One region of the Streptomyces sp. NBC_00386 genome, then DNA from elsewhere that is predicted to be linked to it. Evidence: riboswitches for the same ligand, from Rfam matches in the RefSeq annotation. Region 1 holds a riboswitch; each other region holds the start of a gene.
What was found. Region 1 has a riboswitch for cyclic di-AMP ahead of OG780_RS07070 (M23 family metallopeptidase). Riboswitches for the same ligand answer to the same signal wherever they lie in the genome.
Positions count from the first base shown of each region.

Region 2: linked by a shared signal. The riboswitch ahead of OG780_RS22290 (M23 family metallopeptidase) and the one ahead of OG780_RS07070 (M23 family metallopeptidase) in region 1 are both predicted to bind cyclic di-AMP.
Region 3: linked by a shared signal. The riboswitch ahead of OG780_RS24890 (transglycosylase family protein) and the one ahead of OG780_RS07070 (M23 family metallopeptidase) in region 1 are both predicted to bind cyclic di-AMP.

Region 1 is NZ_CP107950.1:1,637,242-1,644,918, forward strand. It holds gene OG780_RS07050 (glutamate dehydrogenase) at 1-690, shown strand, start outside; gene OG780_RS07055 (IS110 family transposase) at 848-2,074, opposite strand; gene OG780_RS07060 (TetR/AcrR family transcriptional regulator) at 2,569-3,189, shown strand; gene OG780_RS07065 (SGNH/GDSL hydrolase family protein) at 3,410-4,195, opposite strand; gene OG780_RS07070 (M23 family metallopeptidase) at 4,466-5,398, opposite strand; cyclic di-AMP (ydaO/yuaA leader) riboswitch at 5,403-5,564, opposite strand; gene OG780_RS07075 (tyrosine-protein phosphatase) at 6,206-7,003, shown strand; gene OG780_RS07080 (DUF6126 family protein) at 7,027-7,143, opposite strand; gene OG780_RS07085 (helix-turn-helix domain-containing protein) at 7,170-7,677, opposite strand, start outside.
Region 2 is NZ_CP107950.1:5,049,388-5,057,064, forward strand. It holds gene OG780_RS22270 (MarR family winged helix-turn-helix transcriptional regulator) at 31-540, opposite strand; gene OG780_RS22275 (dihydrofolate reductase family protein) at 623-1,765, shown strand; tRNA gene OG780_RS22280 (tRNA-Met) at 1,861-1,934, shown strand; gene OG780_RS22285 (PP2C family protein-serine/threonine phosphatase) at 2,272-3,408, shown strand; cyclic di-AMP (ydaO/yuaA leader) riboswitch at 3,713-3,869, shown strand; gene OG780_RS22290 (M23 family metallopeptidase) at 3,881-4,915, shown strand; gene OG780_RS22295 (aldo/keto reductase) at 5,048-5,992, shown strand; gene OG780_RS22300 (PrsW family intramembrane metalloprotease) at 6,090-7,436, opposite strand; gene trmB (tRNA (guanosine(46)-N7)-methyltransferase TrmB) at 7,524-7,677, opposite strand, start outside.
Region 3 is NZ_CP107950.1:5,641,391-5,649,067, forward strand. It holds gene OG780_RS24880 (cytochrome P450 family protein) at 1-456, shown strand, start outside; gene OG780_RS24885 (transglycosylase family protein) at 756-1,643, shown strand; cyclic di-AMP (ydaO/yuaA leader) riboswitch at 1,827-2,019, shown strand; gene OG780_RS24890 (transglycosylase family protein) at 2,024-2,722, shown strand; gene eno (phosphopyruvate hydratase) at 3,103-4,383, shown strand; gene OG780_RS24900 (FtsB family cell division protein) at 4,503-4,979, shown strand; gene OG780_RS24905 (DUF501 domain-containing protein) at 5,019-5,672, shown strand; gene OG780_RS24910 (Ppx/GppA phosphatase family protein) at 5,669-6,640, shown strand; gene OG780_RS24915 (NAD(P)/FAD-dependent oxidoreductase) at 7,230-7,677, shown strand, end outside.

The sequences.
Region 1 (7,677 bases):
CTGGTCGGCGGCTGCGGTGTCGCCGAGTCGGTGCTCGCCGCGCTGGACCGGGCCGGGACACCGTACGCGGGCACACGGGTCGCCGTGCAGGGGCTCGGCACCATGGGCGGGGCCACCGCGCGCTTCCTCGCGCGCGCGGGACTCCGGATCGTGGCCGTCGCCGACATCAAGGGAACCATCGCCAACCCGGACGGCCTCGACGTCGAGGCACTGCTCGCGGCACGGGACGCGTACGGAACGGTCGACCGCGCGGTACTGCGCCCGGCCGACCGCGAACTCCCCGGTGACGCCTGGCTGTCCGCCGATGTCGAGGTCCTGGTGCCCGCCGCGGTCTCGTACGCGATCGACACGGCGAACCAGCGGAGGATCAAGGCCCGTTGGATCGTCGAGGCGGCCAACATGCCCGTCCTGGCGGACGCGGAGCGGTCGCTCGCCGCGCGCGGAATCACCGTCCTGCCCGACGTCGTGGTCAACTCCGGTACGAACGCATGGTGGTGGTGGACCCTGTTCGGCGACATCGGCGCCGACGCGGACGAGGCGTTCGCCCACACCCGGCGCTCCATGCGCGCCCTGATCGACCGGACGCTCGCGCGCGCGGAGGCCGACGGCACGACCCCGCGGGCCGCCGCCCACGCCATCGTCACCGACCGGCTGCCGGTCATCGCGGAGCGGTTCGGCTGGTACCGCTGAGGAACGCGGCGCCGGGCCGGGGGCGGCGATTCCCTGCCGGGAGGAGAGCTCGTCGGCCGACGGCGGGCGGGGCCGGCCGGAGCCGGCCCGGGCCGCCTCCGCTCCTGTCGGGGCTTCCGCCGAAAGGGCTGTGTAGACACCTCACGTTGCTATGCCGTCAAGCCGCGGCGGTCAGCTCCGTGGGGAAGGCGGTCTGTTCATCGAACAACTCGTGGTCCTGGAGGCAGTGGTAGAGCTGGCCGAGCATGCGGTTGAAGAGGTTTCTCTGCGCGGCCGCGTGCCAGTCTCCGGTCTCGCGACGGCGCCGGTAGTGGGCGTTGGCTCCGGCCGATGGCCGCAGGGAAGCGAAGGCCCAGAGGTAGCCGGCGTGGTTGAGGCGGTCGTTCTTCACCCAGCGTCGGGTGATGCTGGACTTCTTGCCGGACGCGCGGGTGATGGGCGAGGCACCGGCGTATGCCTTCAAGCCTCGGGCGTCGGCGAAGCGGGTGTGGTCGTCCCCGATCTCAGCCAGGATCCGGGCGGCCAACTGAATGCCGAGCCCGGGGAAGCTCAGCAGCACTTCGGCGTCCGGGTGTCGGGGGAACGCCTCTTCGACCGCTGCGGCGAGGTCGTCGGCGGCGGTGCAGGCGGCTTCCAGCTGGACCAGGAGGGCGAGCATCTGCTTGCCGAGCGCGTCCTCGACCAGGAGCGGCTGGTGGGCCCAGTCGGCGCGGAAGATCTCGCGGAGGCGGTCGGCCTCAGCCTCGATGCCGCGTTTGCGGCCGGCCCGCTTGAGCGCAGCCTGGATCTGCGCGCGGCTTAGCTTGACGGCCCTTGTGGGCGTCGGGGCGGTCTTGAGGACCTCGCGTGCCTCGGGCCGGCACAGACCATTGGTCCAGGTGGCGAAGGCGTCCAGGGCGGCCGGATAGTACTCGCGCAGCAGGGAGCGGAGCTGGTTGGAGATCTGCTGCCGGTTCCAGGTCGCATCCTGCTGGGCTCGGGCGAGGACTGCGATGGCGCGGCCCAGGTCGCTGTCGTCGGGCAGCGGCCGGTGGGCGTGTATGTCGGTGCGCAGGATGTTCGCCAGGACCAGAGCGTCACCGGGGTCGGACTTCTTGCGGGAGACGCTGTGCCGGTCACGGTAGCGGGCGGCGGCCATCGGGTTGATCGCGAACACTTTCCGCTTGCCCGTCCGCAGCACTGCCACCAGCAGGCCCCGGGACGTCTCGATGGCCACCGGGATCGGGTTCTCCTCGGTGTCGCCGTATTCGGCGAGCAGGTCCAGCAGCAGCTGGTAGCCGGCCGCGTCGTCGGTGATGTGCCGCTTGGCCAATAATTCGCCAGTCTCGTTGACGAGGGCGACGTCGTGAGTCCGTTCTGCCCAGTCGATGCCACAGTAAATCAAGGGTCCTCCCCTTCCGATAGGTAGGCATTTGCGCTGGTCACGAGCGCAAGCGGGCCACGCAGCGACCTAATCCCAGGACTCAGCACAGAGGCTGGTCCGCCACCTCACTAGCCGTTCGTGACACCAGCGCACCCCGCGGGCCTCGGTCTATGCAGGAGCTCAAGCGGCTCGGGCATCACAAGAAGTCACCGTGGAATGGGCTCGCACCACCAACACCAACGAGTGATCAATCAGTGAGATGTCGGCAGTGGCGGCGGGCGCGAAGACGCCGAGCGTTATCGATCTGCGCTGAGGCATCAGAGGCCAGGCAGGCATGAGACATCCGCCCGACGTCCACGCGACCGCCACCACCACCACAACACCAGGACCGCCCGCCGGTCTACACAGAGGCCTTCTCGAGCCAGGGTTGCCGAAGGCATCGCGATCCTGCTCGAACAGACTGAAGGAAGAGACCTCCTACAGCACTGCCGTTAGCAAGGGATTAGGGTTGCCGCGTGGCGAGAGTCCGGTTGAGCGTGGCGGAGCGGCGTGAGGAGTTGTTGCGGGCCGCCGTGGAACAGATCGAGGCGCGAGGCGTCGCGGCGGTACGGATCGCCGACGTGGCCTCGACCCTCGGCGTGAGCAACGCGCTGGTGCTGTACCACTTCTCGACGAAGGAGAAGCTGGTCGCCGCCGCGTTCACCTACGCCGCCGAGGACGACCTCGCCCATCTGCGCAAGCTGCTCGGCCGCCGTACGACGGCGCTGCGACGCCTTCGGGCCGCCGTGCGCTGGTACGCCCCGACGGGGCAGGCCAAGGGCTGGCGCCTGTGGATCGAGGGCTGGGCGGTCGCCCTGCGGGAGCCCGCGCTGCGCGAGGTCACCCGTGATCTCGACCGGCAGTGGAAGGCCGCGATGACCGAGGTGATCGCGGAGGGCGTGGCCGCCGGCGAGTTCCACTGCCCGGACCCCACGAGCGCGGCCCTCAGGCTCACGGCGCTGCTGGACGGACTGGCGGTCCAGATGACGGCGTACTCCGGAGCGGTGTCACGGGCGCGGACCCAGGAATGGGCGGACGAGGCACTCGCCCGCGAACTTGGCCTGGAACGCGAGGCGTTGATGGCGGCGGTCCGCTAGGGCCTGGTCCCCGGTCCCGGCCCCGTACCGCGCTTCGCCCACTCCCCGGCGTGGACCGCCGTGCGGGCGGTCGTCCCGGATCCCGCCGGGAGCGACCGGTACTCCTGATCCGCACCCCGCCCGGGGCGCCGCGGCCAACGGGACCGGGCCGGGCCGGTCGGGCGCCGGTGTACCGGTCCCGACCGGCCCGGCCGGCCCTGCCGACCGGGCCGGTGCCGTCTCAGGCGACCGACTCGATGCGCATCTTGATGTCGTCCGGGGAGAGGGCGCCCTTGGCCGCGACGTGATCGCCCGAGGACTCCCCGCGCAGCCGCCGTCCGATCCACGGGACGAGGTACTCGCGCGCCCACTGGATGTTGTCGCGGCGCATCTCCAGCGTGCCGCGCGGCGGGAGGGGCGGCCAGGGCTGGTCCGGGTCGGCCGGGACCTCCAGGCCGAGTACCTGTCCGGCACGGAGCGCCACCCGGGTGTGCCCCTCGGGAGAGAGGTGCAGCCGGTCGCCGTCCCAGGCCCGGCGGTCCTGGATCGTCTTCAGGGACCAGAGGTCGAGGACGGGACAGCCGTAGCGGTCCGCGATGGCACGCACATGTCCGTTGTAGGTGGCGATCTTGCCGCGCAGGTGCTTGAGCACGGGGACGCCACGCGTGTCGAAGCCGGTGGTCACCATGACGGTGCCGACGGCGGAGGTGAGGTCGATGATCGCGCGCTCGAAGCGTTCCGCGACCTCGTCGGGGTCGGTGCCGGGGCGGATGATGTCGTTGCCGCCGGCGCAGAACGACACCAGGTCCGGGCCGAGTTCCTTGGCCCTCTGGAGCTGGGACTCGACGATCTGGTCGAGCAGTTTGCCGCGCACGGCGAGGTTGGTGTAGCCGAAATCGCCTTCGGGCCTGCGGTCCGCGAGAAGTACCGCGAACCGGTCCGCCCAGCCGACGAACGCTCCGTCGGGCCCAGGGTCGCCGACGCCCTCGGTGAAGCTGTCCCCCACCGCCACGTACGACCCGATCACTGATCTGTTGTCACTCTTCGAATCGTCTGCCACATGGAGCATGATTCACCTTTTGATGTGAGCTACGCGACCGTAGGGAAGGGTTGACGGCCGGTGAGATAAGCCACTCGCCAAGCATTGGTCAACTCTGGAATAGGGCTCGCGTCAAGGATGTTGAAGCAGCGATCGCCCAGAGGCCGTTGCCGCGGGCACACCGAAGGCCGGACCCAGGGGATCGTGGGGTCCGGCCTTCGGAGATCTTCCTGCCGTCAGGAGCAGGAGGCGGGGGGGTCAGCCCACGGCGACACCGTGCGAGCGCAGGTACGCGACCGGGTCGATGTCGGAGCCGTAGTCCGGCGTGGTGCGGATCTCGAAGTGCAGGTGCGGTCCGGTCACGTTGCCCGTGGCGCCGGAGAGACCTATCTGCTGCCCCTCGGTCACGGTCTGCCCCGCCGAGACGGACAGCGACGACATGTGGGCGTACTGGGAGTACTTGCCGTCGGCGTGCTGGATGACGACCTGGTTGCCGTAGGCGCCGCCCCAGCCCGCGGAGACGACCGTGCCCGCGGCGATGGACTTGAGCGTGGTGCCGGTCGGGATCACGAAGTCCACGCCCGTGTGGTAACCGCTGGACCACATGCTGCCCGCCACCTTGTAACCCGTGCCGACGGAGCTGCTCGCGACCGGCAGGGTGTAGCCGGAAGAAGTGCCGGTGGAAGGGGTGGTGGAAGGGGTGGTGGAAGGGGTGGTGGAAGCGGTGTCGGAGGGGGCCGGGTCGGCGGCCGGGGTCGCCTGAGCGGGCTTCGCCGAGGTGGTCGTCCGGGTGGCCGAGTGCGTGGCCGAGTGGGCGGCGGCCTTCTTGCCGAGCGACAGCTTCAGACCCGGGTGGATCAGCGACGGGTCGCCGCCGATGGAGGAGCGGTTGTCGGCGTAGATCTTCTTCCAGCCGCCGCTGACGTTCTGCTCGTCGGCGATCTTCGAGAGGTAGTCGCCGGACCTCACCGCGTACGTCTTCGTCCCGGCGGCCTTGGCGGCCTTCTTCGCGGGAGCGGCGGTCGCGGCCTTCTCGACATGGTGCGCGACGGCGGTGGCCGGGGTCGCGGCGTGGGCGCCGGTGGCTCCCATCAGGGGCAGCGCGAGTGCGGCGCCACCGGTTCCGGCCACGGCGATCGAGCGGGTGAAACGCAAGGACTTGGGACGGCGGTGCTTACCCTTCGCGGGCATGACGAATTCCTCTCCGGCGCCTGCGGGGTGAGCTGTCGGGTGCGGGCTGGAGATGCCCGGCCACGCTGCTGCGCGGCTGTACCCCTAGCCTGTTCCGGAAAAGAACCGGATCAGGCGCGGAACCTGTGGGTCCCCCGCTCCTGCCGTGTACGGGTGAGTGTGCGGATTCCGGGCGGCGGCAGGATTGGGCGTCCGTCCGGATTGAGGCAGAACGTAAGCGACATGAGAGCGCGTCGACAACTATGTGCGGTTTCTGTGCGCTCGCCGTTCTTGATCCATGCGGAAACCGCCGTCACCCTCCGTGGAGTGACGATCTTCCCGACCTCTCAACCCACCTGAAAATCCAGGCAGGTTGAGTAATGAGGACGGCAACGCATCGTCACGAATATGACGCTCCTCACGCGACTCGCCCCAGGATGCCCTATTCCAGGGCCAGTTGCCATGAAGGTGCTTATTCGGACAGAACAGACAGATGCTGCACGGACGGATATCCGGCACATCCGGACCCCCGCTCGGAATGGCACACAAAACGACGCTCGCGAATGCCTCGTATCGCGTCAATTGCCCCACGGGGCCGATGCGGCCAGAGGCGCGCGGCCGATCCATCACAAGAATCGAATGCATATTCGACATCAGATGTCGCGATGTGCCGCTTCCAGGGCGTTCCGTCCGGAAGGCATCGGCTGTGGACAACTCATTGCCCGAGGAACCCATGTCGTATCGTCGGGAGCGCGAGCCGGTACAACTGCCGACGAGCGGCGCCGAGTCCAGCACGGCGACGCCGGCGGCCGAATGGGAGGAGCCCCCGTGACGCAGCAGGTCCCGTCGACCGAGCCCGAGCTCGGCGGAGTGCGCAACTTCCGCGACGTGGGCGGACTGCCCACCGCGGACGGCCGGCGAGTGCGTTATGGGCACCTGTTCCGCAGCGGCCACCTCGCCCACGCCACGGAGGAGGACGCCGCGTTCCTCGCCTCTCTGGGTCTCCACACGATCTTCGACTTCCGTAATGCCGCGGACCAGAGACTGGAGGGCCCGGACGTCGAACTGCCGGGCGTGCGGAACGTGAACCTCCCGCTGAGCGACCCGGCGGACGGCAGCGAGTTCTGGAAGATGGTCCGCGACGGCGATCTCGACCAGCTGCGCGCGATCCTCGGCGACGGCAAGGGCGAGAACCGGATGATCAACTCCTACCGCACGATCATCAAGGAGCGCACGGCCGAGCACTCCCAGGTGCTGCACGCCCTGGCCGACGACAGCGTGCCCGCGCTGATGCACTGCGCGGCGGGCAAGGACCGTGCCGGGCTGTCCGTCGCGGTCACCCTGCTCGCCCTCGGTGTCGAGCGCGAGGCGATCGTGGCCGACTACCTGGAGTCGAACGCCACGCACCGCCGTTACAAGGTGCACCGCAACGGCTCCTCGGCCGGTGCCTACTCCCCCGAGGTGATGGAACTGCTCAGCCCGCTGTTCGACGCGCGCGCCGCGTACCTGACAGCCGCCTTCGAGACGATCGAGGAGACCTGGGGCAGCGTCGAGGTCTATCTGGAGCAGGGCCTGGGACTGACGCCGGAGCTGCGGGAGCGCCTGCGCGGGCGGCTCCTGGACTGAGCCGCCCGCCGGGACCGGGCTCCCTACTGGTTCTGCGCACCCAGCGTGAAGAGCAGGTAGATGAAGGCCGCGAACAGGTGGCCGACGGCGACATAGATGATCAGCCGCACCCACAGGGCGCGCGGGAACCTGTCCTCCATGGAGCGGCGGCGTTCTGTGGGTTCGGTCATGACGTCTCTCCCGAGGTGGGGTGGCCCGTCGCCGGGCCGAGGCACAGCGCGGCGACGGGGCTCTGCAGCAGGGTGTGTACGAAGAGGAGCTCGGCTCCGTCGCGCTCGACGGCGGCGATGCGGTGCGGGGTCAGCGAGTCGAAGTGGGCGCTGTCCCCCGGCGCGAGGACGTACGCGGTGTCCCCGAGGCGCAGACTGAGCCGCCCCCGGAGCACGTACAGCCACTCCTCGCCCGGGTGGACGCGCACGATGTCGCCCTGCGAACCGTAGGGGACGTGCACGCGCAGTGCCTGCATGCCGCGGCCCGCGGAGCCCGCCTGCCAGTAGGTCCAGCCCCCGGCCGGGGCCGGTTCCATGTCGGCGGCCCGTACGATCGCGTCACGGTCGGGGACCGCCTCGCCGAGCAGTTCCGAGACCGTCGTACCGTAGACACGGGCCAGCGTGAGCAGCATCGGCAACGAGGGCTGGCGCTGCCCGGTCTCCAGCCGGGAGAGATGGGCGGGC
Region 2 (7,677 bases), 3.4 Mb from region 1:
AGCAATGGGGGTTCACGCCCCCCGGGCGCCTCACGAGGAGCAGGAACGCCGCCGCCAGGGCAGATCCTCCCCGGGCGCCCCGGAATTCCCGCCCTGGATCGCCCGGGTGATGGTTCCGCAGATCTCGTCCAGCTGCCGCACCTGCTCGGGGGTCAGATGGTCGAAGATCGCCGTCCGCACCGTCTCGACGTGCCCCGGCGCGACCCGCTCCAGGAGGGCCATGCCCTCGTCGGTGAGGATGGCCATGTGCCCGCGCTTGTCGGTGGGGCAGCCCTCCCGGCGTACGGTGCCGTCCTTCTCCAGCCGGGTCACGGCGTACGTCAGACGGCTGCGGGTGATCTTCTGGGCCTCGGCGAGGTCGGTCATCCGCAGCCTCCGCTCCGGCGCCTCGGACAACTTGGCCAGGATGGAGTAGTAAAGGTGGGGCATCCCCGCCTCCGCCTGGAGCCGGCGGTCGATGGCGTCCTCCAGGAGGGAGCTCGCGGAGAGGTACGAGCGCCAGGCGTGCTGTTCGGCGGCGGTCAGCCAGCGGGTCGTCATGAGACCAGTCTAGGTATTGTTTAAAACTTGAACCACTGCGCTCGAAACTCACCGCGCGCGTGCGACCGGAGGAAGCGTCCCGATGCCCCGTCCCTACGTCCTGCTGTCCGCCGCCGTCTCCCTCGACGGCTTCCTGGACGACACCGGCCCCGAGCGGCTGCTGCTCTCGGGCCCGGCCGACTTCGACCGGGTCGACGAGGTGCGGGCGTCCAGCGACGCGATCCTGGTGGGCGCCGGCACCCTGCGCACGGACAATCCGCGGCTCCTGGTCAACTCCGCCGAACGGCGTGCGGCCCGTGTCGCCGGCGGCCGCCCCGAATACCCCCTGAAGGTCACCGTCAGCGGTTCCGGTGAGCTCGACCCGGGGGCCCAGTTCTGGCACACGGGCGGCGAGAAGATCGTCTACACGACGGACGAGGGCGCGCTGCGGGCGTCCGCCCTGCTGAAGGGAATCGTCGGCGTGGACGTCGTCCCGACCGGACCCGCACTCGACTGGCGTGTGCTCCTGGAACACCTTCACGACGTACGGGGGGTGCGCCGCCTCATGGTCGAAGGGGGCGGCAAGGTCCACACCCAGCTCGTGCGCGAGGAGCTCGCCGACGAGCTCCAGCTCGCCGTCGCCCCCCTCTTCGTCGGGCAGCCGGACGCGCCGCGGCTGTTCGGGACCGGGGAGTACCCCCTGGGCCGGATGCGGCTGGTGGAGACGCGGCCCGTCGGCGACGTCGTGCTCATCCGCTACGTCCCCACCGCGCCCGGCACCGGCCCGCTCGCCTCCGCCGCGGACCGGCGGTGGCTGGAGCTCGCCTGTGAGCTGGCGGAGCTGTGCCCGCCCTCGAAGACCGCGTTCAGCGTGGGCGCCGTCGTGGTCGCGGCCGACGGGACCGAGCTGGCCCGGGGCCACTCCCGCGAGGGCGGCGATCCCGTCGTGCACGCCGAGGAGGCCGCCCTCGCCAAGATCGACCCGGCCGATCCCCGGCTGGCCGCCGCCACCGTCTACAGCAGCCTGGAGCCGTGCGCCCACCGCGCCTCCCGGCCCGCGCCGTGCGCCCGGCTCATCCTGGACGCCGGTGTGCGACGGGTCGTCACCGCCTGGCGTGAGCCCGACACGTTCGTCAGGGACGCCGACGGGAACGGGCTCCTCGCCGCCGCGGGCGCCCAGGTCGCCGTCCTGCCCGAGTACGCGGACCGCGCCAAGGCCCCCAACCGGCATCTGGCGGCCGGGTAGAAGCCGGGGAGAAGCAGGGTGCCGACGCCGCTGGAGGGGTGCGTTTAAACGGGTGTGCTTCGGGTCCCGCGGATGGCGTACACTGGTTTCAACGACGCGGGGTGGAGCAGCTCGGTAGCTCGCTGGGCTCATAACCCAGAGGTCGCAGGTTCAAATCCTGTCCCCGCTACTCAAGGCCAAGGGCCGGAACTCGGATTTACGAGTTCCGGCCCTTGGTGTTTGCCTCCACAGCTTCCGCCGGCCGCTCCGGGCTCCTTTCCGGCTTTCTTCCGGCTTCCTCCGCCGCCTCTCGGCTGCTTTCGCCTTCTTCCGGCCGTGGTTCTCCGGCGCCGGTCCCGGTTCGCGCGGTTCTCCGGGCCGGCCCCGGTTCGCTCCGGCAGGCGGTGTCCTCCCCCGGTCGGGCCACACCGGTCGCCCGCCGCCCCCGTACCGGGTCTTCTGGACGGGTGGCGGGGCAGCCGGCAGGTGAGTGGCGGACCGGACAGCCCCGTGACCGGGCGGACCGGCTGTCCCGCGGTGTCCGCGGGTCCGGGAGCGTCCCGCCGCCCGGTCCGGCGGCGGGAGCGGAGCCGCGCGGGATCGTGTACGCACGCGCCTTCGTCCGGATCCTGCCCGTGCTGTTCGTCGCCGCCGGGGTCGTCTACGACTACCTCACCCCGTCGGAATTCACCGCGACCCCCCTGTTCGCGGCCGCGCCCCTGGTCGCCGCACCCCTCCATTCGCTGCGCGGAACCGTCCTCGCCGGTGTCCTCGCCGTCGGCGCCGTGCTCATCACCCACCTTGTCCTCGGCATCGTCCTTCAGGTCGACGCGGTCACCGAGGTGGTCACCGTGGCGATGGCCGCGGTCCTCGCCGTCCTCATCAACACAGTCGTCCGGCGCGGCGACGAACGGCTCGCCTCCGTCCGGGAGATCGCCGAGTTCGCACAGCGTGCCGTGCTGCCCGAGCCCGAGGCGCGGATCGCCGGACTGGAGGTCGCGGCCCGGTACGAGGCGGCGCAGGAGGACGCGTTCATCGGCGGTGACCTGTACGCCGTGCAGGACTCCCCGCACGGTGTACGGCTGGTCGTCGGGGACGTACGGGGGAAGGGGATGACCGCGGTGGCCACCGTGGCGACGGTGGTCGGGGCGTTCCGGGAGGCGGCCGAGCAGGAGGCGACCCTGGAGGGCGTCGCGGAGCGCCTGGAGCGGGCGCTGACGCGCGCGGGCACCCGGCGCGACAGCGTCGACGCGGCCGAGGGGTTCACGACCGCGGTCCTCGCCGAGATCCCGCACGGCGAGGACGTCGTACGCGTCGTCAACCGCGGCCACCCGCCGCCCCTGCTGCTGCGTCCCGACGGCACGCTCCTCACCCTCACCGCCGAGTCCTTCGCGCTGCCCCTCGGGATGAGCGAACTGGGAAGCCTGCCCGCCCCGACGGTGCGGGAGGGATTTCCGCGCGGGACGACGCTGCTGCTGCACACCGACGGACTGTCCGAGGCCCGCGACGCGCGGGGGGAGTTCTTCGATCCGGCCGCCTGGCTGGCCGGACGGGTCCTTCCCGGCCCCGACGCGCTGCTGACCGCCCTCTTCGAGGCGGCCCGCCTGCACACGGGCGGCGCGCTGACGGACGACATGGCGCTGCTCGCCGTCCGGCGCCCGTGACGGGTGCTCGCCGAGGGGAGCCGCGCGTTGTACGGGAGGTCTTTCACCCCCTGGGCGACGGCTTTTCCGGCCCCGGTCACGAGCTGTGACCGGACGGTGTCCCTCCGCGTAGCACCTGACTTACCGTCAGGGAAACCCGTGTCGACACCATGAGGTCAACTCGCCCGTTTTTCATCGCTCATGACCCCAAAGTCCTGGCCAAGAGCCGTTAATGATCAGTCGGAACAGCTTGGAATTCGGTGCCTGGGTCTATTAACGTTCGATAACGCAGCGCGGTCGTTACAGCCGTCACAAGAGGTGGCTCCGTGCGCACGCGCCGAATCCCGCAAGGGAACCGGGGAACCAACTCGTGGGGTGAATCGAGCGTATTCCGCCGTGGAAGCACGGTGGCCGTACGCGCGTAGGAGACCTTCCTGCTCCGAACCCGTCAGCTAACCCGGTAGGCGGCAAGGAAGGAAAGGAGTGCGCCCACGTGGCGTCCAACCGGCCCGCTCAGCCAACCTCGTTCACGCCGAACGAAACACACACCTTCGGCTACGGCAAGGACGAGGGACCCTGGGAGGAGTGGAATCCCACCGCGGATTCCGTCGCTCCCGTCCGCGGCCGGCACCGCACGGGCAAGCAGCGCGGCGGAGGACTCGCCCGCAGCTCCACGGTTCTCGGCGTCGGCGTCATAGCCGCCGTCGGTGCGGGTGGTATCGCCAGCGCCGCTCCGGGCAAGCCGCCCGTCTCGATCTCGCTGCCCGACCTGTCGTCGGTCACCGATTCGGCGAAGGCCCTGATCTCGGACGGCGGATCCAGCACTCCCAAGGGCTCCACGACCCCGCTCACCAACGCCGGTCTGACCACCGCCGACGCGGCCCAGGGCACCACCGACGCCGGTGAGGCGCTGCGCGACCGCATCATGCAGCAGGCCCAGTCGCAGCAGAACCAGGCCGACACCGCCACGCAGCAGGCCGCCCAGACGGCCGCCGCGAAGAAGGCCGTCGAGCTCGCCGCCAAGCAGCAGGACGAAGCCGAGGCCAAGGCCGACGCCGCGAAGGAGAAGGCGGAGGAGGCGGCCAAGGCGAAGGCCGAGCAGGAGCGCCTCGCCGAGCTCGCCAAGAGCTACTCGCTGCCGACGTCCTCGTACACGCTGACCTCGACCTTCGGCGAGGCCGGCTCCATGTGGTCCTCCGGCTACCACACCGGACTCGACTTCGCGGCGCCCACCGGCACGCTCATCAAGGCGATCCACAGCGGCACCATCACCGAGGCCGGCTGGGCCGGATCGTACGGCTACCGCACGATCCTCACCCTCGACGACGGTACGGAGCTCTGGTTCTGCCACCAGTCGTCCATCAGCGTCAGCGTGGGCCAGAAGGTCGCCACGGGTGATGTCATCGGGCGAGTGGGCGCGACGGGCAATGTCACCGGACCGCACCTGCACCTCGAAGTGCACCCCGGCGGCGCCGCCACCGGCATCGACCCGATGGCGTGGCTCCAGAGCAAGGGCCTCAACCCCTGATTTCCGATCTCCGGCAGCCCTGACGTCAACCCCCCCGACGTCAGGGCTGTCGGTCGTCCGGGCGCGGACGACGGCGCGCCGGGCCCGGTGATTGCGGAATACATCCGTCCGGGGCGGGTGTTGAGCCCGTACATGACTTCTCTTCGCAAGCTCGGTTCGTCCGACCTCGAGGTCTTCCCGCTCTCCCTCGGGGGCAACGTCTTCGGCTGGACGGCCGACGAGACCCGGTCCTTCGCCGTGCTCGACGCCTACGCGGCCGCCGGCGGCAACTTCCTCGACACGGCCGACTCCTACTCCGCCTGGATCGAGGGCAACGAGGGCGGCGAGTCCGAGACCATCATCGGCAAGTGGCTGAGGACCCGCGGCAACCGCGAGGACATCGTGGTCGCCACCAAGGTCAGCCAGCACCCCGCGTACCCGGGTCTGTCCGGTGCCAACATCAAGGCCGCGGCCGACGCGTCGCTGCGCCGCCTGGGCACCGACCACATCGACCTCTACTACACGCACTTCGACAAGCCGGACGTGCCGGTCGAAGAGATCATCGGCGCCCTCGACGAGCTGGTGACGGCCGGCAAGGTGCGGCACATAGCCGCTTCCAACATCTCTCCGGAGCGGCTGCGGGAGTCCCTGGAGTTCTCCGACCGCGAGGGCCTCGCGCGGTACGTCGCGCTCCAGCCGCACTACAACCTCGTCTCGCGCGACACCTACGAGGGCTCCCTGCTGGAGGTCGCCTCCCGGGCCGGTCTGGCCGCCGTCCCGTACTTCGCGCTCGCCTCCGGTTTCCTCACCGGCAAGTACCGCCCCGGCACGACGGTCGACTCGGCCCGGGCCGCGGGCGCGGCCAAGCACCTCGACACGGAACGCGGGCCGCTGGTCCTCGCCGCCCTCGACGAGATCGCCGCGGCCCACGGCGTCGCCGTCCCGACGGTCGCCCTCGCCTGGCTGGCCGCACAGCCGACGGTCGCCGCGCCCATCGCCTCCGCCCGCACCGTGGAGCAGCTCCCGGCCCTGCTGGGGGTCGCGGACCTGGTGCTGACGGACGAGGAACTGACGCGCTTGACGCAGGCGTCGGTGTAACGGCCGTAGCGCGGGCGCGCGGACCCCGGGTCCCCACCGGTCCGTGGCGCGGGTGTGGGGGAGCGGTGGTATCCACGCCGGTCCCGGGCGACAGGCCCTAGGAGCGGTACGGGTTGTACGCGGGATACGGGACCGGCGCGGATGCCTGTGCCGGCGGGCCGTAGGGCCGGGCCGGCGGGGCGATGTAGCCGTACCCGGGGGCCGGCCAGGGCGGCGGTGCGGGCAGCGGTGCCGTGGCGCGGGCCGCGTAGGCGAGGGCCGGACGGGCGATCTCCCGGCGGCGCCACAGCTCGTCGAGCAACTCGCGCTCCCGTACGACGAAGTCGGCGCCCGCACGACCCCGGCGCCCCCGGTGGCGCAGGAACGCCAGCGAGGTCGCGTACGCCTCGTACTCCGCCACCGAGCGTTCCGCGCTCTTCCCGAAGTGGTGGCCGGCCCACTCGCGCGCGAGCTGCCGCGCCCGCATCGAGCCGAGGACCCACGGCTCGGCCGCGCCCAGCCAGCCGGCGGCGGTGTACACGGGCAGTTCGGCGCGCACGGTCCGCAGCTCGCGCTGCCGGGTCCAGACGACCAGCCAGGTCAGCAGCCCGAACACGGGCACCATGAACGCCGCGTACACACCGAAGAACCCGAACCGGCCGAAACCCGCCGAGCCGTTCCAGATCGCGTGCATGCCCATCGCGAGCAGCAGTCCGGTGAGGGGCAGCAGCACCCTGCGCGCGTGCTGGCGTTCCGCGGACAGCGCCGCGACGCCGAAGCCGATGCCGGTCAGCACGGTGAACAGCGGATGCGCGAAGGGCGACATCACCACGCGGACGAAGAACGTCGCCGCGGTGACCGAGGCGAGCCCGCTCTCCCCGCTGAGCTGGTCGGTGCCGAACGCGGTGCCGAGATAGAGGATGTTCTCGGTGAAGGCGAAGCCGGTGGCGGTGACCCCGGCGATGACGACACCGTCGACGATCCCCGTGAAGTCCCGTCTGCGGAAGAGGAAGACGAGCAGGACGGCCGCAGCCTTCGCCGACTCCTCGACGACGGGGGCTATGACGGTCGCGCCGAGCGTGTCGGCGCCGGAGGGATCCGCGGTCGTCATGGCTATCCAGCGGGTCGCGAAGCTGTTGGCGACGATCGCGATGAGCGCGGCCGCGCAGGCGCCCCAGGCGAAGGAGAAGAACAGGTTGCGCCAGGGGCCCGGTTCGACCCGGTCCAGCCACCGGAAGGCGGCTATGAGCAGCGGCACGGGGAACACGGCCAGTCCGAGGCCGACCAGGAAGCCCTCGGTCCCGGTCTGTTCGCGGACGAGGGCGAGGATCACGAGACCCGACATCGCGAGCAGCGTGATCAGCGCTCCGTACCGCACCCAACCACGCTGCCACCAGTGCGGATGTCGCAGTGCAGGTCCGGCGGGGGCGCCGGGCCGGTTCGGGTACGGCGGATGGATGGCCACGGCATTGACCCTAACGAGGGAGGGCGTGGCCCGCGACGGTAACCGGCGTCCCGGGTTCTCCCGGCGGACGCTGCGGGTGTGTGCGGGTCAGTCGCCCGGGGTGTGCTGGTCTCGATGCTGTACGCGCCGGAAGAGGAGGTCGTTCACCACATGACCCTTGTCCAGTCCCTGGCCCTCGAAACGGGTCAGCGGCCGGAACTCGGGGCGGGGCGCGAAACCGCCGTCCGGCCGGGTGTTCTCG
Region 3 (7,677 bases), 4.0 Mb from region 1:
GGGCAGCGGGCGCGTCTCCAGGCCTCCCTCGCGGCCGGGGAGAGCGGGCTGCTCGAGACGGGTGTCGAGGAACTCCTGCGCTACGACGGGCCCGTGGAACTGGCCACCTGGCGGTTCGCGACCGAGGCCGTGCGGATCGGCGGGCAGGACATCGCGGCCGGTGATCCCGTGCTCGTGGTGCTCGCGGCCGCCGACCGTGACCCCGAACGTTTCGAACAGCCGGACACGCTGGATCTCGCGCGACGTGACCTTCAGCACTTGGGCTACGGCCACGGCATCCACTACTGCCTGGGCGCGCCGCTCGCCCGACTGGAGGGGCAGACCGCGCTCGGTACGCTCCTCGGCCGCCTGCCCGACATCCAACTCGCCGGAGAATCGTCTGATTTGCGCTGGCGTGGAGGTCTCATTATGCGTGGATTGCGCACGCTTCCTGTGGAGTTCACCCCGGTCAAATAGGCCTGGACCGGTCCATCGGTGACCCTTCGGCATCCCCGTCGAAGGGGTTCTTCCGCATACCGGAAAGAGTGCCCTTGCGGCTAGCGGAACATGATGCTCCATCAAATCTGTGATCTTCGCGTGATCTGTACTGCATCGACTTGTAACCAGCGTTCGAGTGCGACTACCTTCACCCATCAACGCGGCGCCTGCGCTTCTTGGTTCACAGGGGCCGCGGTACTCCCTGCTGTCACTCGAAAGGCCTTCGTATGCTCTCCGGGAACGGCCGTCACCGTCGCCCTCGTCAGGCCCCGGCACTCATGGTCGCCGCAGGGGTGACCGGATCGGCGATCGTCATCCCGCTGCTCGCCGCGGCGAGCGCGAGCGCGGCCGACGGGAACACCTGGGACCGGGTGGCGCAGTGCGAGAGCGGTGGCGCGTGGAGCGCCGACCAGAGCAACGGGTACTACGGCGGCCTTCAGCTCGACCAGGAGAACTGGGAGGCGCACGGCGGCCTCGACTACGCCCCGAGGGCCGACCAGGCCAGCCGCTCGCAGCAGATAGCCGTCGCCGAGAAGGTGCTCGCCGACAAGGGCCTCGCGGCCTGGCCGACCTGTGGGCCGCTCTCGGGTCTCAGCAAGGACGCGGCCGGCGTCAGCGTCGACACGGGCGTGGCCGGCGATGCCTCGAACGACGAGGACGAGTCCGGTTCGTACGTTTCGTCCGGCCTGGCGACGTCGCCCAGTACGTCACCTTCGGATGGTTCTTCCGCTTCGTCCGGTTCGGGTGACTCCGCGGACGCGACCGGCAGCACCGCGGAGCCCAGCGCCTCGCAGAGCTCCGACGACTCGGGCGCGGCGACCGGCAAGGGTGACGAATCAGCCAAGTCCGGGCAGAAGGACGCTTCTTCGAGCCCCTCCGACGCCCCGAGCACCGGCACCGGGCGGCACCGTGGCGGGGACGCCGCGCAGAGCGCGACCGGCGGCAGCGCCGACAGCACTGCCGGGCGGCATGCCGCGAGCGCCTCGAGCGACACCGCGTACGTCGCGGACGTCATCGACAACCTCTGGAAGGTTTCCGACGAGCTGGGCCTCGAAGGCGGATGGGCCGACCTGCCCACCGCCGATGCGGCGGCGACCGACGGCGGTCCCGGCCTCGTCGTACCTGGTCGGAGCATTGCGGACACTGTCGAAACGGTGCAAAACTAGCGGGAGTTCACGTCCTGGTTCGCTGGGGAATGTCCCATTTGGTGCAAGTGAGACATGGGTCTCAGAAGCCCTGATCGTCTTTGAATTTCCGCCGATCGACTGCTTACGGTCGTGACTGCTCGCCACAGCGGGCCCCGACGGTCGCAACGCCGAATCCTGCCAGCGGCCGTACGGGAACAGTCGTCGCGTCATGCGCCGTAGGCAGGAGCGGGGGACCCAAGGTAAGCGCCGCGTCCGGGAGTTGAGAGACACCCGGAACGGCTTGGGGTTAAGCCGCGTGTCGGACGTCCTGGAGACGGGACCGAAGGCGCGCGGCCGGGCAACTCAACCGGCCCGAACCCGACAGCTCACCTCGCAGGCGTCGGTGAGGGGATCTCTCCATGCTGTTCTCCAGCAAGGGCAAGCACCGCCGCCCGAACAAGGCCACCCGCGTCGCCACGCTCGCCGGTGTCACCGGTGTCGCCATCGCCGCTCCGCTGATGGCGGCCGGCAGCGCCTCCGCCGCCACCGCCTCCGAGTGGGACGCCGTCGCCCAGTGCGAGGCCGGCGGCAACTGGTCGATCAACACCGGCAACGGCTACTACGGCGGACTCCAGTTCTCGTCCTCCACCTGGGCCGCGTACGGCGGCACCGCCTACGCCTCGACCGCCGACCAGGCGTCGAAGTCGCAGCAGATCGCCATCGGCGAGAAGGTCCTCGCCGGACAGGGCAAGGGTGCCTGGCCGACCTGCGGCGTGGGCCTGTCGAGCGCCGCGTACGGCGGTGACACCTCGACCCCGTCGACCCCCTCCGGCTCCTCCTCGTCGGGCGCCTCGCAGGGCACCACCACCCGTACGACGGAGCAGCCCGCCTCCCGTTCCGCGGAGCGCCCCGCCGTCCAGAAGACCGTCACCACCCCGACCGGCAAGAAGGTCAAGAAGGGCGACGGCGAGTACAAGGTCGTCAAGGGCGACACCCTCAGCTCGATCGCCGAGAAGAAGCACGTCAAGGGCGGCTGGCAGAAGCTGTTCAAGCTGAACAAGGACATCGTCGCCGACGCCGACTTCATCTACCCGGGCCAGCAGCTGCACCTGCGCTGAGTACCGCGGCGCGCCGGTGCCGTGTGGTCGCCTTCGGCGGAGGGCGGCCACCTCTCGGACGGCGCGCGGGTGTCTTCCGGGCCGGATTCCGGCCCGCGTCCGAGCCGGACGACAGCTCCCCTCCCGAACCGGGCCTTTTTGGGAAAGGCCCGGTGAGGGTCCCCGTCCCCACGGGCTCCCCGCTCCGGTGCGTGTTCCCCCGCACGCGCCGGAGCGGGGTTTTTCATTTCTTTTTTTGTTCCGTTCAGGAACAATATGTACGCTCAGTTCCGCTCAAGGGGTGGTCGATCGGCTGGCCGATCCCCGTGAGCCGGTTAGGCTCATCCCGCAGGGCTGCCAAGTCCTGCTTACCCGCGTCACATCCCAATAAGGAGATGCTCGTGCCGTCCATCGACGTCGTCGTAGCCCGGGAAATCCTGGACTCCCGAGGCAACCCCACGGTCGAGGTCGAGGTCGGCCTCGACGACGGCAGCACGGGTCGTGCCGCCGTTCCGTCCGGCGCCTCCACCGGAGCCTTCGAGGCCATCGAGCTTCGCGACGGTGACCCCAACCGCTACCACGGCAAGGGTGTCGAGAAGGCCGTCCTCGCCGTCATCGAGCAGATCGGCCCGGAGCTCGTCGGCTACGACGCCACCGAGCAGCGCCTGATCGACCAGGCCATGTTCGACCTGGACGCCACCGACAACAAGGGCTCGCTCGGCGCCAACGCCATCCTCGGCGTCTCGCTCGCCGTCGCGCACGCCGCCTCCGAGGCGTCCGACCTGCCGCTCTTCCGCTACCTGGGCGGCCCGAACGCGCACCTGCTGCCCGTTCCGATGATGAACATCCTGAACGGCGGGTCGCACGCCGACTCGAACGTGGACATCCAGGAGTTCATGATCGCCCCGATCGGCGCGGAGTCCTTCTCCGAGGCCCTGCGCTGGGGCGCCGAGGTCTACCACACCCTCAAGAAGGTGCTGAAGACCAAGGGCCTGTCCACCGGCCTCGGCGACGAGGGCGGCTTCGCCCCGAACCTGGAGTCGAACCGCGCCGCCCTCGACCTCATCCTCGAGGCCATCAAGGAGGCCGGCTACACCCCCGGCGAGCAGATCGCCCTCGCCCTCGACGTCGCCGCCTCCGAGTTCTACAAGGACGGCGTCTACACCTTCGAGGGCAAGGAGCGCTCCGCCGCCGAGATGACCGAGTACTACGCCGAGCTCGTCGCGGCGTACCCGCTCGTCTCCATCGAGGACCCGCTGTTCGAGGACGACTGGGACGGCTGGAAGATCATCACCGACCAGCTGGGCGACAAGGTCCAGATCGTCGGCGACGACCTCTTCGTCACCAACCCGGAGCGCCTGGCCCGCGGCATCGAGGAGGGCTCCGCCAACGCCCTGCTCGTCAAGGTCAACCAGATCGGCTCGCTGACCGAGACCCTGGACGCCGTCGAGCTGGCCCAGCGCAACGGCTTCAAGTGCATGATGTCCCACCGCTCCGGCGAGACCGAGGACGTCACCATCGCCGACCTCGCGGTCGCCGTGAACTGCGGTCAGATCAAGACCGGCGCCCCGGCCCGCTCGGACCGTGTCGCCAAGTACAACCAGCTCCTGCGCATCGAGGAGATCCTCGACGACGCCGCGGTCTACGCCGGCCGCAGCGCCTTCCCGCGCTTCAAGGGCTGAGCCCCGCACGGCTCAGGCAGCGTCCTCCGTACGTCCCCGTACCCGGTCCCGTACCGTGTGCGGGGACGTACGCACGTGACGGGCCCGCACGGCGGGCCGGTACTGGGGAGGCGGGACTCATGGCCGTGAAGGACCGGGACCGGTTCTCCACCTCGACCAGGCTGAAGCTGCTCGGCGAGCAGACGGCGGCCAGGGTCTACCGCTCCCAGACCAAGCGGCAGGCGCGCCGCTCCCGGCTGACCGGCCGGGCCGCGCTGCTCGCCATGGTCCTGTGCTCCCTGATCGTCGCCCTCGCCTACCCGATGCGGCAGTACGTCTCCCAGCGCGCCCAGATCGGCGACGTGGAGCGGCAGCGGGAGCAGGCCCGGCAACGGGTCGAGCAGCTGCGCGACCTCAAGGCACGCTGGCAGGACGACGCGTACGCCAAGCAGCAGATCCGGCAGCGGCTGCACTATGTGATGCCGGGCGAGACCGGGTACGTCGTGATCGACCCGGACGCCGCGAAGCAGTCCCGTGCCGAGCGGGGCGCCGCCGACCGCCCCTGGTACACCAATGTGTGGGACGGCGTGGACAAATCCGACGCCGCCGACCGCTGACGCCCCATGAACTGACCAGAAAGACACGTGACTCACGGCATGGAAACGCCACCGCCCACCACCCCGCGCACCGAGCCCACCGACGCCGACGTCGAGGCCTTCAAGCAGCAGCTCGGACGGCCGCCGCGCGGGCTGCGCGCGATCGTGCACCGCTGCCCCTGCGGCCAGCCGGACGTGGTGGAGACGGCGCCCCGCCTCCCCGACGGGACGCCGTTCCCGACCACGTACTACCTGACGTGCCCGCGGGCCGCGTCCGCGATCGGGACGCTGGAGGCCAACGGGGTCATGAAGGAGATGACCGAACGGCTGGCCACCGACCCCGAGCTCGCCGCGGCCTACCGCGCCGCCCACGAGGACTACATCGCGCGCCGTGACGCCATCGAGGTCCTGGAGGGCTTCCCGAGCGCGGGCGGCATGCCGGACCGGGTGAAGTGCCTGCACGTCCTGGTGGCGCACTCGCTGGCCGCCGGGCCGGGCGTCAACCCGCTCGGCGACGAGGCCATCGCGATGCTGCCCGAGTGGTGGCGCAAGGGCGCGTGCGTCACCCAGGCCGGACCGCCGGCCGGTGAGGGGTGGCAGGTGGAGACGGCCGGAGAGGGTGCCGACGCCGGCCACTTCGGCCTCAAGCCCGTCGAGTCGGGTGAACCCGGCGCGCCGGGTGGGTCCGCCGCGTCCGACGAGGACGGCCGGTGACCCGCGTCGCCGCCGTCGACTGCGGTACGAACTCCATCCGGCTCCTGGTGGCCGACGCGGACCCGCGGACGGGCGAACTCGCCGACCTGGACCGGCGGATGACCATCGTCCGGCTGGGCCAGGGCGTCGACCGCACCGGCCGGCTCGCCCCCGAGGCGCTGGAGCGGACCTTCGCCGCCTGCCGCGCGTACGCGGAGGCCATCAAGGAGCACGGCGCCGAGCGGCTGCGCTTCGTCGCCACCTCGGCCTCCCGGGACGCCGAGAACCGGGACGAGTTCGTGCGCGGGGTGCTGGACATCCTCGGCGTCGAGCCGGAGGTCATCACCGGGGACCAGGAGGCCGAGTTCTCCTTCACCGGCGCGACCAAGGAGCTGGCCGGGCGCGACGACCTCGCCACGCCCTACCTGGTCGTGGACATCGGCGGCGGCTCGACCGAGTTCGTCGTCGGCGCCGACCGGGTGCGCGCGGCCCGCTCCGTGGACATCGGCTGCGTACGGATGACGGAACGTCACCTCGTCCGCGACGGTGCCGTGACCGATCCGCCCACGGCGGAACAGGTCGCGGCCATGCGCGCGGACATCGAGGCCGCCCTCGACCTCGTCGAGGAGACGGTCCCGCTGCGTGAGGCGCGCACCCTGGTGGGGCTGGCCGGCTCGGTCACCACGATCGCGGCGATCGCGCTGGACCTCGACGAGTACGACTCCGAGCGGATCCACCACTCCCGGGTCTCCCTCGACCGCGTCCGCGAGATCACCGAGTGGCTGCTGCGCTCCACGCACGCCGAGCGCGCAGCCGTTCCCTCGATGCACCCGGGCCGGGTGGACGTGATCGGCGCCGGGGCCCTCGTCCTGCTCTCGATCATGGAGCGGACCGGGGCGGAGGAGGTCGTGGTCAGCGAGCACGACATCCTCGACGGCATCGCCTTCAAGGTGGCCGAGGACGCCGAAGCCGGCAGGCAGGGCGACTGACGCGCGGTGACGCGCCGAGAACGGGCGTGAGGCGGCCCCGGCCCCCTTTCCGGGGGGCCGGGGCCGTCGCGTCCTCCAGCGGCGGCACAGGGCTCCTGGACGCCTTGTCCGGCAGCGCCGCGCGGGTTGTCCGGCGGGACCGCCGGGGCGTGGCACTGGTCTCCTTTGCTACTGATCGGTAGCCTCGGCTGAGCGCCTCGGATAACGTATGAGCGTGCCCTCGGGGGTCCTGGAACCCCTCCGGCGAGTCCTGGCCGGGAAAGTTCGTGAAGTTCTTCACAAGGAAAAAGGCCCTGCTGGGCGACAAGAGGGCCGCTTGGGCCCTTCCGCGGGGCCGGACCGGTCCGGCAGCATGCTCGGTGAAGCGTTGCGACAGCGTTTCCGGGCGGTGAAACACAGGTGTGGTCTGCTGGGCCGAACGGGTTGGGCCGCAGCTCACGCGGTGTTGACAACGGTACGAACCGTACGGCGGTCCACCCCTGCCGCCATGACCTCGATCGCGAGGGCGGCGGAGTGTAGCAGAGCCCCTGCCCAAGCTTGTGAAGGGGCGCACGAGCGACCCCCCGGAAGCAGGTGGATACTCGATGGCATGAGCACCACGGAGCGTCCCAGGATCCTCGTAGTAGGCGGTGGGTACGTAGGCCTGTACGCAGCTCGGCGCATCCTCAAGCAGATGCGCTACGGAGAGGCGACCGTCACGGTCGTCGACCCCCGGTCGTACATGACCTACCAGCCCTTCCTCCCCGAAGCAGCCGCCGGCAGCATCTCCCCGCGGCACGTCGTCGTCCCGCTGCGGCGTGTACTTCCCAAGGCGGAGGTCCTCACCGGCCGGGTCACCACCATCGACCAGGACCGCAAGGTCGCCACGGTCGCCCCGCTCGTGGGCGAGGCGTACGAGCTGCCTTTCGACTACCTCGTCATCGCGATGGGCGCGGTCTCCCGCACCTTCCCGATCCCCGGCCTCGCCGAACAGGGCATCGGCATGAAGGGCATCGAGGAGGCCATCGGCCTGCGCAACCACGTCCTCGAGCAGCTCG